3 regions of the Leclercia pneumoniae genome follow, and region 2 is predicted to be linked to each of the others. Evidence: predicted binding sites of a transcription regulator. Region 2 holds the regulator's gene; each other region holds the start of a gene.

Region 1 (4,266 bases), 450 kb from region 2:
GACAAAAGTCCATCGCCAGCTCGGTGCCAATCAGGCCGCCGCCAACAATCATTACGCGCTGCGCGTCGCGAAGCCACGTTTCGCTGGCCTGGTACTCCTGCTGGCTGTTCAGCGTAATCATCAGCTCGCGGCCTTCAACCGGCGGCACAAAAGCGGAGGCGCCCGTGGCCAGCACCAGTTTGTCGTACTGCCAGGTATGATCTTTCGCTTTCACGACGTGCGCAGCGGCGTCGATATCGGTGACCCAGGTATAGGGGAACAGGCGCAGGTTGTACTGTTCCGCGAACTCCCCCGCCGTCTGGCGGGTGAGATCTTCGGCACGCTGATTCTGGCTAATGACGTGGCTTAAATCAGGTTTGTTGTACTCGTCCATGCTGTCGGCAGCAATCACCGTCAGCGGAACGCTGGGATCCTGTTTGCGGATATTTTTCACCAGCTGGCGGGCGGCAAAGCCCGAGCCGATGATCACGATTCCGTTATTCATTTTGCCTCCGATGCCAGTTCGTCAAAGACGTCTTTACCCAGCGAACATTCCGGGCAGAGGAAGTTGTCTGGTACGTCACTCCACGGCGTGCCCGGCGCAACATCCTGCAGCGGCTCGCCCAGTTCCGGGTCATAAATCCACTGGCAGACGCTGCACTGCATGCGCGGGCCGAGATCGGCAGAAGCGGCGGCACAGCTGCTGGCAGGCTGTGGTTCGGCCGGTTTTGCTGTGGCTTCCGGCAGCGGAGCGAGCGCCCACTGACGGGCGATATCGCGACCGTGCTGGCGGCAGATTTCCAGTGCGTCGATGTCCGGGCGCCATTTGGCTTTCAGGCTCATGGACATTTCGAAACCGGCATCCTGCAGGCGGGTAGAGAGACGGTCAACCGCGCCGCCGCTCCAGCCGTGGGAGCCAAAGGCGCTGGCGCGTTTATTACGGAAACGCAGGCCGGTCATCTCCTCCACGAGGCCCGCGATTTTTGGCATCATCACGTTGTTCATGGTGGAGGTACCCACCAGCACGCCTTTGGAGCGGAAGGTATTGGTCAGGATTTCGTTTTTATCGCTGCGAGCCACGTTGAAAATTTTCACCGCCACGTTCGGATCCACTTCGTTGATCCCCTGGGCAATGGCGTCTGCCATCATGCGGGTGTTGTTGGACATGGTGTCGTAGAAGATAGTGATGCGGTCTTCCTGGTAATCCGCCGCCCATTTCAGGTACAGCTCGACAATCTGGGTGGGATTTTCACGCCATACCACGCCGTGGGAGGTGGCAATCATATCCACCGGCAGGTTAAAGCCGAGGATCTCGGTAATTTTTGGCGTCACCAGACGGCTGAATGGCGTAAGAATGTTGGCGTAGTAGCGCTGGCACTGTTCGAACAGCTCGGTCTGGTCCACTTCGTCGTTGAACAGACGTTCATCGCAGTAGTGCTGGCCGAAGGCGTCGTTACTGAACAGTACCGCGTCGCCGGTCATGTAAGTCATCATGCTGTCCGGCCAGTGCAGCATTGGCGTTTCCACGAAGATCAGCTGTTTGCCGTTACCGATATCCAGGGTATCGCCGGTTTTCACGGTGTGGAAATTCCACTCCGGATGGTGGTGATGACCGTTAATCGAGTCGATTGCGTTGGTGGTGCAGTAGATTGGCGTGTTCGGAATATGGGACATCAGCTCGGTCAGTGCCCCGGCGTGGTCCTCTTCCGCGTGGTTAATGATGATGTAGTCGATAGTCTCCAAATCAATTTCGCTACGCAGGTTCTGCACGAACTCGCGGCTGAATTTATGATCGACGGTATCAATCAGGACATTTTTGCCTTCACGAATGAGATAGCTGTTATAGCTGCTGCCGCGCAGCGTTTTGTATTCCGTTCCGTGAAAATCACGCACTTCCCAATCACGTTGACCAACCCAATGAATGTTATTTTTAACCAGAATAGACATAGCAACCTCGATAATTAAATGCGGCATGTTTAAAAAAGATGTATTGCCTATATCAAGATGCGTGCCAGTTTTTTAATTTATTGATTTTAATGGTTTTAGTAAATAATAACCCACAATGGGTAGTCATAATGACTATCTAAAATATTGTCAATATGACATTATGAATTGTCAAAATGACAACGAGGCAGATATGAGCTTTTCCGTAGACGTGCTGGCGAAAATCGCTATCGAGTTGCAAACCGGTATCGGTCATCAGGACCGTTTTCAACGCTTAATTTCGACCCTGCGTCACGTACTGGCCTGTGATGCCTCGGCGCTGCTGCGCTATGAAGGGCGGCAGTTTATACCGTTGGCTATCGATGGACTGGCGCAGGATGTTTTGGGGCGGCGCTTCTCGCTTGAAGGCCACCCGCGGCTTGAAACCATCGCCCGTGCCGGGGATGTGGTGCGCTTTCCCGCAGACAGCGATCTGCCCGATCCCTACGATGGCCTCATCCCGGGGCAGGAGAGCCTGAAGGTGCATGCCTGCATCGGCCTGCCGCTGTTTGCCGGGCAAAATCTGATAGGGGCGCTCACCCTCGACGGTATGTCGCCTGACCAGTTCGATACCTTCAGTGATGAGGAGTTGCGGTTGATTGCCGCGCTGGCCGCCGGGGCGCTGAACAATGCGCTGCTGATTGAACAGCTGGAGAGCCAGAATATGTTGCCCGGTAGCCCGGCGGCATTTGAGCCCGTGGCGCATACCGAGATGATTGGCCTCTCGCCGGGGATGATACAGCTCAAAAAAGAGATCGACATCGTGGCGGCATCTGACCTGAACGTATTGATCTTTGGCGAGACCGGTACTGGCAAAGAGCTGGTCGCGAAGGGGATCCACGAGGCTTCGCCGCGCGCGGTCAACCCGCTGGTCTATCTCAATTGCGCCGCACTGCCAGAAAGCGTGGCGGAGAGTGAACTCTTTGGGCATGTGAAAGGGGCATTTACCGGGGCTATCAGCAACCGTAGCGGTAAGTTTGAAATGGCCGACAACGGCACGCTGTTTCTTGATGAAATTGGTGAGCTATCGTTATCGTTGCAGGCCAAGCTGCTGCGCGTGTTGCAGTATGGCGATATCCAGCGGGTGGGGGATGACCGCAGCCTGCGCGTCAATGTGCGCGTTTTGGCGGCTACCAACCGCGATCTGCGCGAGGAGGTGCTGGCCGGTAATTTCCGCGCCGATCTTTTCCATCGCCTGAGCGTATTTCCACTCTCCGTGCCGCCGTTACGTGAGCGTGGCGAAGATGTGGCGCTGCTGGCGGGCTTTTTCTGCGAGCAGTGTCGTCTGAAAATGGGTCTTGCTCGCGTCGTGCTAAGCCCTGCCGCCCGTTCACATCTGTTGAGTTACGGTTGGCCCGGCAACGTGCGCGAACTGGAACATGCTATTCACCGGGCGGTAGTACTGGCGCGGGCTGCGCGCCATGGCGATGAGGTGGTGATTCAGCCCGGCCATTTTGCCCTGCAGGATGACACCCCCCTGGCGGTGACAGCGGATGCCCCGGCACCGGGGAAAGAAAACCTTCGTGAAGCGACAGAAGATTTTCAACGGCAGATGATTACCCGCGCGCTGGAACAGAACAACCGCAGTTGGGCGGCAAGCGCGCGGGCGCTGGAAACCGACGTGGCCAACCTGCACCGGCTGGCAAAACGTCTGGGGCTGAAGGGCTAGATAATTCCGGCCTGATAGAAGTCCTGAAGGTTGATGGCACCGCAGAGCTTGCCGTGCTCATCCACCACCGGGGCGGCGGCGATCTTACGCTTCAGTAGTACCTCTTTGGCCTCAATGGCCCGGCTGTCGGCGTTCAACGTCTGGCCGCCGGGCGTCATTGCCTCGCTGACGATGGCCTGCAGCGTGCCGCCGCCTACCAGCCAGCGGCGCAGATCGCCGTCGGTAAAGACGCCTTTCACCTGCTCGCGCTCATCACATACCGCAACCAGACCCAGCCCGGTACGGCTCAGTTCAAGCATTGCATCCATCACGCTGGTGGTGAGTTTCACCTGCGGGATGGCATCGCCGGTGCGCATCAGATGGTGCACTTTATTAAGCAGACGCGCACCCAGGGCACCCGCCGGATGGGAGCGCGCAAAGTCTTCCTCATTAAAGCCACGTGCCTGCATCACTGCCATGGCCAGCGCATCGCCCATCATCAGCGTATTCACGGTGCTGGAGGTGGGGGCCAGGTGCATTGGGCAGGCTTCGCGCTCGACTGAGATATCCAGCACCGCTTTGGCGGCCAGCGCTAGCGGGGAACGGGTTTTGCCGGTCATCGCCAGCAGGTCGACCGATTTTTCCTGCAGGCGTGG
Region 2 (4,266 bases):
ACTCAGCCTTAATTTCGTCATCGCCAGCGCACTGCTGGCCGCCAGTCTGCCTGCGCTTGCTGTGACAGGTGATACCGAGCAGCCGATTCATATCGAGTCAGACACCCAGTCTCTTGATATGCAGGGCAATGTGGTGACGTTCACTGGCAATGTGGTGGTGACTCAGGGCACCATCAAAATCAATGCAGACAAAGTCGTCGTGACCCGTCCGGGTGGCGAAGATGGTAAAGAGATTATCGATGGTTACGGCAATCCGGCCACCTTCTACCAGATGCAGGACAATGGCAAACCGGTAAAAGGCCACGCCTCGCACATGCACTATGAGCTGGCAAAAGATTTTGTCGTGCTCACTGGCAACGCGTTCCTGGAGCAGCTGGACAGTAATATCACCGGCGACAAGATCACCTACCTGGTGAAAGAGCAGAAAATGCAGGCCTTCAGTGAAAAAGGCAAACGCGTCACCACCGTACTTGTTCCGTCGCAGCTGCAGGACAAAAACAGCAATCAGGCTCCGGCACAGAAAAAGAGTAACTAATTCGTTATGGCAACATTAACTGCAAAGAATCTTGCGAAGGCCTATAAGGGCCGCCGCGTCGTGGAAGATGTCAGTCTGACCGTAAACTCTGGTGAGATCGTCGGGCTTCTGGGGCCGAACGGTGCGGGTAAAACCACCACTTTCTACATGGTGGTCGGTATTGTGCCGCGCGATGCAGGCAACATCATTATCGATGACGAAGACATCAGTCTGCTGCCACTGCACGCCCGTGCCCGTCGTGGTATCGGCTATCTGCCGCAGGAAGCGTCCATCTTCCGTCGCCTGAGCGTCTTCGACAACCTGATGGCCGTCTTGCAGATCCGTGACGATCTTACCGCCGAGCAGCGTGAAGATCGCGCTAACGAGCTGATGGAAGAGTTCCACATTGAACATCTGCGTGATAGCCTCGGTCAGGCGCTCTCGGGCGGCGAACGTCGTCGCGTTGAGATTGCCCGAGCGCTGGCTGCCAACCCAAAATTCATTCTTCTTGATGAACCCTTTGCGGGCGTTGACCCCATTTCCGTAATCGATATCAAACGCATTATCGAGCATCTGCGCGACAGCGGCCTCGGCGTATTGATAACGGACCATAACGTGCGCGAAACGCTGGCCGTCTGCGAACGTGCATACATTGTGAGCCAGGGGCATCTGATTGCTCATGGCACGCCGCAGGCGATCCTGGAAGACGAGCATGTTAAGCGCGTGTATCTTGGGGAAGACTTCAGACTCTGATAGGGTAAGAGGTACAACAACGCGTAACCGGAGAAAAATGCTCTGAATATGAAGCAAGGTTTGCAATTAAGGCTCAGCCAGCAGCTGGCAATGACGCCACAATTACAGCAGGCAATCCGCCTGTTGCAATTGTCTACGCTTGAACTGCAGCAGGAGCTCCAGCAAGCGCTGGAGAGCAATCCTCTGCTTGAGCAAACCGATCTTCACGATGAGGTAGACACCCAGCAGTCCCAGGACACCGAGGCACTTGATACCGCCGATGCCCTTGAGCAGAAAGAGATGCCCGACGAGCTGCCGCTGGATGTCAGCTGGGATGAGATCTACACCGCCGGCACCCCTTCCGGTAACCGCGTGGATTACCAGGACGATGAACTGCCGGTTTATCAGGGGGAAACGACCCAGTCACTGCAGGATTATCTGATGTGGCAGGTGGAGCTGACCCCGTTCTCCGATACCGATCGCGCCATCGCCACCTCTATCGTCGATGCTGTTGATGACACCGGTTATCTCACCGTAACGCTGGAAGATATTCTTGAAAGCATTGGCGATGCCGATATCGATCTGGAAGAGGTCGAAGCGGTTCTGAAGCGAGTTCAGCGCTTTGATCCCATTGGCGTAGCGGCGAGAGATTTACGTGACTGCCTGCTTATACAGCTGTCGCAGTTTGTGAAAGAGACGCCCTGGATCGAAGAGGCCAGACTGATCGTCAGCGATCATCTGGATCTACTGGCAAATCATGACTTCCGGGCCTTAATGCGGGTGACGCGGCTAAAAGAAGATGTGCTCAAGGCCGCCGTGAATCTGATTCAGTCACTGGATCCCCGTCCGGGTCAGTCGATCCAGACCAGCGAGCCCGAGTATGTTATCCCCGACGTGCTGGTGCGAAAACATAACGGTCTGTGGACCGTAGAACTTAACTCCGACAGCATTCCCCGCCTGCAAATTAACCAGCAATACGCCTCAATGTGCACCAGCTCGCGCAACGATTCCGATAACCAGTTTATTCGCAGTAATCTGCAGGAAGCGCGCTGGCTGATTAAAAGCCTTGAGAGCCGTAACGATACCCTGCTGCGCGTCAGCCGCTGTATCGTCGAGCAACAGCAGGCCTTTTTCGAACGGGGCGAAGAGTACATGAAACCGATGGTGCTGGCGGATATCGCCCAGGCCGTCGAAATGCACGAATCCACGATTTCCCGCGTCACTACGCAGAAGTATCTGCATAGCCCACGCGGTATTTTTGAGCTTAAGTATTTCTTCTCTAGCCATGTTAATACCGAGGGCGGCGGCGAAGCATCGTCGACAGCCATCCGTGCGCTGGTGAAGAAATTGATCGCCGCGGAAAACCCCGCGAAACCACTGAGTGACAGTAAGTTAACCACCATGCTGTCGGATCAAGGTATCATGGTGGCTCGCCGCACTGTTGCGAAGTATCGAGAGTCTTTATCCATTCCGCCGTCTAACCAGCGTAAGCAGCTGGTCTGACACAACCGATAAGGAAGACACTATGCAGCTCAACATCACTGGACATAACGTCGAAATTACCGAGGCGCTGCGCGAATTTTTGAATACAAAATTTGCCAAACTTGAACAGTATTTCGAGAGGATCAACCAGGTCTACATTGTGTTGAAAGTGGAGAAAGTGACTCATATCTCGGACGCCACCCTGCATGTCAACGGTGGCGAGCTCCATGCCAGTGCGGAAGGGCAGGACATGTATGCGGCTATCGACGGCTTGATTGATAAGCTGGCCCGACAGCTAAATAAACATAAAGATAAACTGAAACAACACTAATTGTCCGGGCAGTTAACGGATGCAGGCCGGCCTGTTGTGAAACACATCAGGCCCTTTGTATCGTTAGCGCTTAGGTGAAATTATGATAAATAACGATTCCGCTCTTCAACTGAGCAATGTCCTTAACCAGGAATGTACCCGCAGTGCCGTTCATTGCCAGAGCAAAAAACGTGCGCTGGAGATCATCAGCGAACTGGCGGCTAAACAGCTGGGCTTAGCGCCGCAAGTGGTGTTTGAAGCCATCCTGACCCGTGAGAAAATGGGCAGTACCGGTATCGGTAACGGCATCGCCATTCCGCATGGCAAGCTGGAAGAGGACACCCTGCGCGCCGTGGGCGTCTTTGTGCAGCTGGAAACGCCGATCGCCTTTGATGCCATCGACAATCAGCCTGTCGACCTGCTGTTTGCGCTGCTGGTTCCTGCCGATCAAACGAAAACCCATCTGCATACGCTGTCGCTGGTCGCCAGACGCCTGGCAGACAAAACCATTTGTCGCCGCCTGCGCGCTGCGCAGAGTGACGAAGAGCTTTATCAAATTATCACGGAAGCGGAAGGCAACCAGGATGATGCGTAATCGGGTAATGGCTATGACATTTGCTGTCCTGAGGAGAAAAGTTTCATGGTGCTGATGATCGTCAGCGGACGTTCCGGGTCGGGTAAATCCGTCGCCCTGCGTGCGCTGGAAGATATGGGCTTTTACTGCGTAGATAACCTGCCGGTGGTGCTGTTGCCCGACCTGGCACGAACGCTGGCAGACAGACAAATCTCGGCGGCCGTCAGTATCGACGTACGAAATATGCCGGAATCCCCGGAGATCTTCGAACAGGCCATGAGCAGCCTGCCGGAAGCGTTTTCCCCGCAGCTGCTCTTCCTTGATGCCGACCGCAATACGTTAATCCGTCGTTATAGCGACACCCGTCGTCTGCACCCCCTTTCCAGTAAGAATCTGTCGCTGGAAAGCGCTATTGATGAAGAGAGCGATCTACTGGAGCCGCTGCGTTCCCGCGCGGATCTGATCGTAGATACCTCTGAGATGTCAGTGCATGAGCTGGCCGAGATGCTGCGTACCCGCCTGCTGGGTAAACGCGAACGCGAGTTGACCATGGTGTTTGAGTCCTTTGGCTTCAAGCACGGTATCCCTATCGATGCCGACTACGTCTTTGACGTACGCTTCCTGCCAAACCCACACTGGGATCCTAAACTGCGC
Region 3 (4,266 bases), 520 kb from region 2:
TTTTTCTACACCTTTGAACCGCACTATTTTCAGCGGGTGAATGATTACCACAGCAAAAACGGCAAGGATCATCATTGGGAAATAACGAATAAGTTCAGCTATAAGCTCGACAGAAACTGGCTGCCGTATCTCGAACTTCAGTGGCTGGATAGATGGAATGATTACAACCGGGAGCAGTATCGAATCCGTCTGGGATTACGCTACGCGTTCTAATAAAAAAGCCGCTGATCTCTCAGCGGCTTTTTAGTGTCCGTTAGTGAAGATTAATCTTCTTTCGGACCGCGCATTGCGCGTTTACGATCGTTCTCAGTCAGGTGACGTTTACGGATACGAATTGACTGTGGAGTCACTTCTACCAGTTCGTCATCATCGATGAACTCCAGAGCTTGCTCCAGGGTCATCTTGATCGGTGGAACCAGAACCGTCGCTTCGTCAGTACCGGACGCACGCATGTTGGTCAGTTTCTTACCGGTCAGGCAGTTTACAGTCAGGTCGTTAGAACGACTGTGAATACCGATGATCTGGCCTTCATAAACTTCCGCACCGTGACCCAGGAACAGCTTACCGCGGTCCTGCAGGCTGAACAGGGCGAACGCAACCGCTTTACCCTGACCGTTAGAGATCAGAACGCCGTTGTTACGCTGGCCAACGTCGCCTGGACGAACGTCGTCGTAGTGGCTGAAGGTGGAGTACAGCAGACCGGTACCTGAAGTCATGGTCATGAACTCAGAACGGAAGCCGATCAGGCCACGGCTTGGGATCACGTAGTCGAGACGTACGCGGCCTTTGCCATCTGGATTCATGTTTTTCAGGTCGCCTTTACGCTCACCCAGAGCCTGCATGACAGAACCCTGGTGCTGCTCTTCAACGTCCAGCGTCACGTTTTCGAACGGCTCTTGTTTACGGCCGTCGATTTCGCGGAAGATAACTTTCGGACGGGAAACCGCCATTTCGAAACCTTCACGACGCATGTTTTCGATCAGAACTGACAAGTGCAGCTCACCACGACCGGAAACGCGGAAGGCGTCCGCATCAGGGGTCTCTTCAACGCGCAGCGCAACGTTGTGCACCAGCTCTTTGTTCAGGCGGTCAAGGATCTGACGAGAGGTAACGAACTTACCTTCTTTACCACAGAATGGAGAGGTGTTGACGTTGAAGAACATAGATACAGTCGGTTCATCAACGGACAGGGCTGGCAGCGCTTCAACTTTCTGCGGATCGCAGATAGTGTCGGAGATGTTCAGCTCGCCCAGACCGGTGATGGCAATGATATCGCCAGCTTCAGCGATATCGCTATCGATACGCTCCAGACCCAGGTGAGTCAGCACTTTGCCCACTTTACCGTTACGGGTTTTGCCTTCGCTATCGATGATAGTAACTTGCTGGTTAGGCTTAACTTTACCGCGCTTGATACGACCAATGCCGATAACGCCAACGTAGTTGTTGTAATCGAGCTGAGAGATCTGCATCTGCAGGGTGCCGTCGAGATCAACGTTTGGTGCAGGAACACGGTCAACAATTGTCTGATACAGCGGGGTCATGTCTTCCGCCATATCTTCGTGGTCCAGACCTGCAATACCGTTCAGCGCGGAAGCGTAAACGATAGGGAAGTCCAGCTGCTCGTCGGTCGCGTCGAGGTTAACGAACAGGTCGAATACCTGATCTACAACCCAGTCAGGACGCGCGCCAGGACGGTCAACTTTGTTGATAACAACAATTGGCTTCAGACCATGGGCGAACGCCTTTTTGGTCACAAAGCGCGTCTGCGGCATTGGGCCATCCATTGCGTCAACGACCAGCAGAACGGAGTCTACCATGGACATTACACGCTCAACTTCACCGCCGAAGTCGGCGTGGCCTGGGGTATCAACGATGTTGATACGGTAGTCATTCCATTTGATGGCGGTGTTTTTGGCGAGGATGGTAATCCCACGCTCTTTCTCCAAATCGTTGGAGTCCATCACACGCTCTTGAGTTTCGGCACGAGCATCAAACGTACCGGACTGCTGCAGCAGCTTATCAACCAGGGTAGTTTTACCATGGTCAACGTGCGCGATGATGGCGATGTTACGCAAATTTTCGATCACAACTTTGCCTCAGGCATTTAGAAATAGCGCGTTATTGTACACGGATTAATCGCACTACAAAACAGGATCACAAACATCCCCCGCAAACAAGTATTGCAGAGATGCTTTGTGATCACTTTCACGGAGCGGTAAAAGGGCACTTTAACGTAAATTGCACCAATATGGTGCTTAATGTTCACATTGAAGCACTATACTGGTGCAACATGACCATCATGGTGCAGCCCTTTTGCACTATAGTGCGCATGATAACGCCTTTTTAGGGTATTTTAAAAGTTGGCACAGATTTCGCTTTATAAAAAACATGGCATCCAGCCAGTACAAACAGAAATTGAAGACCTCGTTACCACGACGACAATGACCAATCTGGAGAGTTAAGTATGTCCGCTGAACACGTTTTGACGATGCTGAACGAACATGAAGTGAAGTTTGTTGATCTGCGCTTCACCGATACCAAAGGTAAAGAACAGCACGTCACTATTCCTGCTCATCAGGTAAACGCCGAATTCTTTGAAGAAGGCAAAATGTTTGACGGCTCCTCCATTGGTGGCTGGAAAGGCATTAACGAATCCGACATGGTTCTGATGCCAGATGCAACCACTGCGCTCATTGACCCGTTCTTCGAAGAACCAACCCTGATCATCCGTTGCGATATCCTCGAACCAGGCACGCTGCAGGGTTACGACCGCGACCCGCGCTCCATCGCGAAGCGCGCTGAAGAGTACCTGCGTTCCACCGGCATCGCAGATACCGTTCTGTTTGGGCCAGAGCCAGAGTTCTTCCTGTTTGACGACATCCGTTTCGGCGCGACCATTTCAGGTTCCCATGTTGCTATCGATGACATCGAAGGTGCATGGAACTCCTCCACCAAATACGAAGGTGGTAACAAAGGTCACCGTCCTGGCGTGAAAGGCGGTTACTTCCCGGTTCCTCCGGTCGACTCTTCACAGGACATCCGCTCTACCATGTGTCTGATCATGGAAGAGATGGGCCTGGTGGTTGAAGCACACCACCACGAAGTGGCAACGGCTGGCCAGAACGAAATCGCGACCCGCTTCAACACCATGACCAAAAAAGCGGACGAGATTCAGATCTACAAATACGTTGTTCACAACGTGGCACACCGCTTCGGTAAAACAGCGACCTTTATGCCAAAACCGATGTTTGGCGATAACGGTTCTGGTATGCACTGCCACATGTCTCTGTCCAAGAACGGTACCAACCTGTTCTCTGGCGACAAGTATGCTGGTCTGTCCGAGCAGGCGCTGCACTACATTGGCGGTGTGATCAAACACGCTAAAGCCATCAACGCCCTGGCGAACCCAACCACCAACTCCTATAAGCGTCTGGTCCCAGGCTACGAAGCGCCGGTTATGCTGGCCTACTCTGCCCGTAACCGTTCTGCTTCTATCCGTATCCCGGTTGTTGCCTCTCCGAAAGCGCGTCGTATCGAAGTGCGCTTCCCGGACCCAGCGGCTAACCCATACCTGTGCTTCGCCGCGCTGCTGATGGCTGGCTTGGACGGTATCAAGAACAAGATCCACCCTGGCGAAGCCATGGACAAAAACCTGTACGACCTGCCGCCAGAAGAAGCGAAAGAGATCCCACAGGTTGCCGGTTCTCTGGAAGAAGCCCTGCAGGCGCTGGACGCAGACCGTGAGTTCCTGACCGCGGGCGGCGTGTTCACCGATGAAGCTATCGACGCTTACATCGCGCTGCGCACTGAAGAAAACGACCGCGTGCGTATGACTCCGCACCCGGTTGAGTTCGAGCTGTACTACAGCGTTTAAGTTAGAGATGAAAACCTGGCGAATTTCTTGTCATAAAACGAAAGACGCCAGAAGATTTTTTGTTGCCGTGGAAACTTTCAGCCCATCTTCGGATGGGCTTTTTTCACCACCAACAACCTGATTTGACGAGTTTTTTACCGCGAAAACCCTATACTGCACTAAAAGAGTGCAATCAACGTCAGGAGACTGCTGAATGGCAACTGGCACGCTGCCCGATGCTGGGCAGATCCTCAATTCACTGATTAACAGCATCTTACTGGTCGATGATGAGCTGGCTGTTCATTTCGCCAACCCAGCGGCACAGCAGCTGCTCGCCCAGAGTTCACGCAAACTGTTCGGCACCCCGCTGCCGGAACTCTTAAGTTATTTTTCGCTGAATATTGGTCTGATGC

What was found. The regulator sigma-54, encoded in region 2, starts transcription at its own class of promoters, with help from an activator protein. The targets are predictions, from matches to a motif close to GTTGGCACANNTTTCGCTNT.
Region 1: norV (anaerobic nitric oxide reductase flavorubredoxin) is a predicted target of sigma-54. The motif match lies at 1,976-1,995, and genes of this name have one in related genera.
Region 3: glnA (glutamate--ammonia ligase) is a predicted target of sigma-54. The motif match lies at 2,360-2,379, and genes of this name have one in related genera.

What each region holds. Positions count from the first base shown of each region.
Region 1 is NZ_CP071383.1:3,343,996-3,348,261, reverse strand. It holds gene norW (NADH:flavorubredoxin reductase NorW) at 1-484, opposite strand, end outside; gene norV (anaerobic nitric oxide reductase flavorubredoxin) at 481-1,926, opposite strand; gene norR (nitric oxide reductase transcriptional regulator NorR) at 2,117-3,631, shown strand; gene gutQ (arabinose-5-phosphate isomerase GutQ) at 3,628-4,266, opposite strand, start outside.
Region 2 is NZ_CP071383.1:3,796,535-3,800,800, forward strand. It holds gene lptA (lipopolysaccharide ABC transporter substrate-binding protein LptA) at 1-535, shown strand, start outside; gene lptC (LPS export ABC transporter periplasmic protein LptC) at 1-12, shown strand, start outside; gene lptB (LPS export ABC transporter ATP-binding protein) at 542-1,267, shown strand; gene rpoN (RNA polymerase factor sigma-54) at 1,316-2,749, shown strand; gene hpf (ribosome hibernation promoting factor) at 2,772-3,059, shown strand; gene ptsN (PTS IIA-like nitrogen regulatory protein PtsN) at 3,142-3,633, shown strand; gene rapZ (RNase adapter RapZ) at 3,679-4,266, shown strand, end outside.
Region 3 is NZ_CP071383.1:4,312,169-4,316,434, forward strand. It holds gene ompL (porin OmpL) at 1-213, shown strand, start outside; gene typA (ribosome-dependent GTPase TypA) at 264-2,087, opposite strand; gene glnA (glutamate--ammonia ligase) at 2,465-3,874, shown strand; gene glnL (nitrogen regulation protein NR(II)) at 4,068-4,266, shown strand, end outside.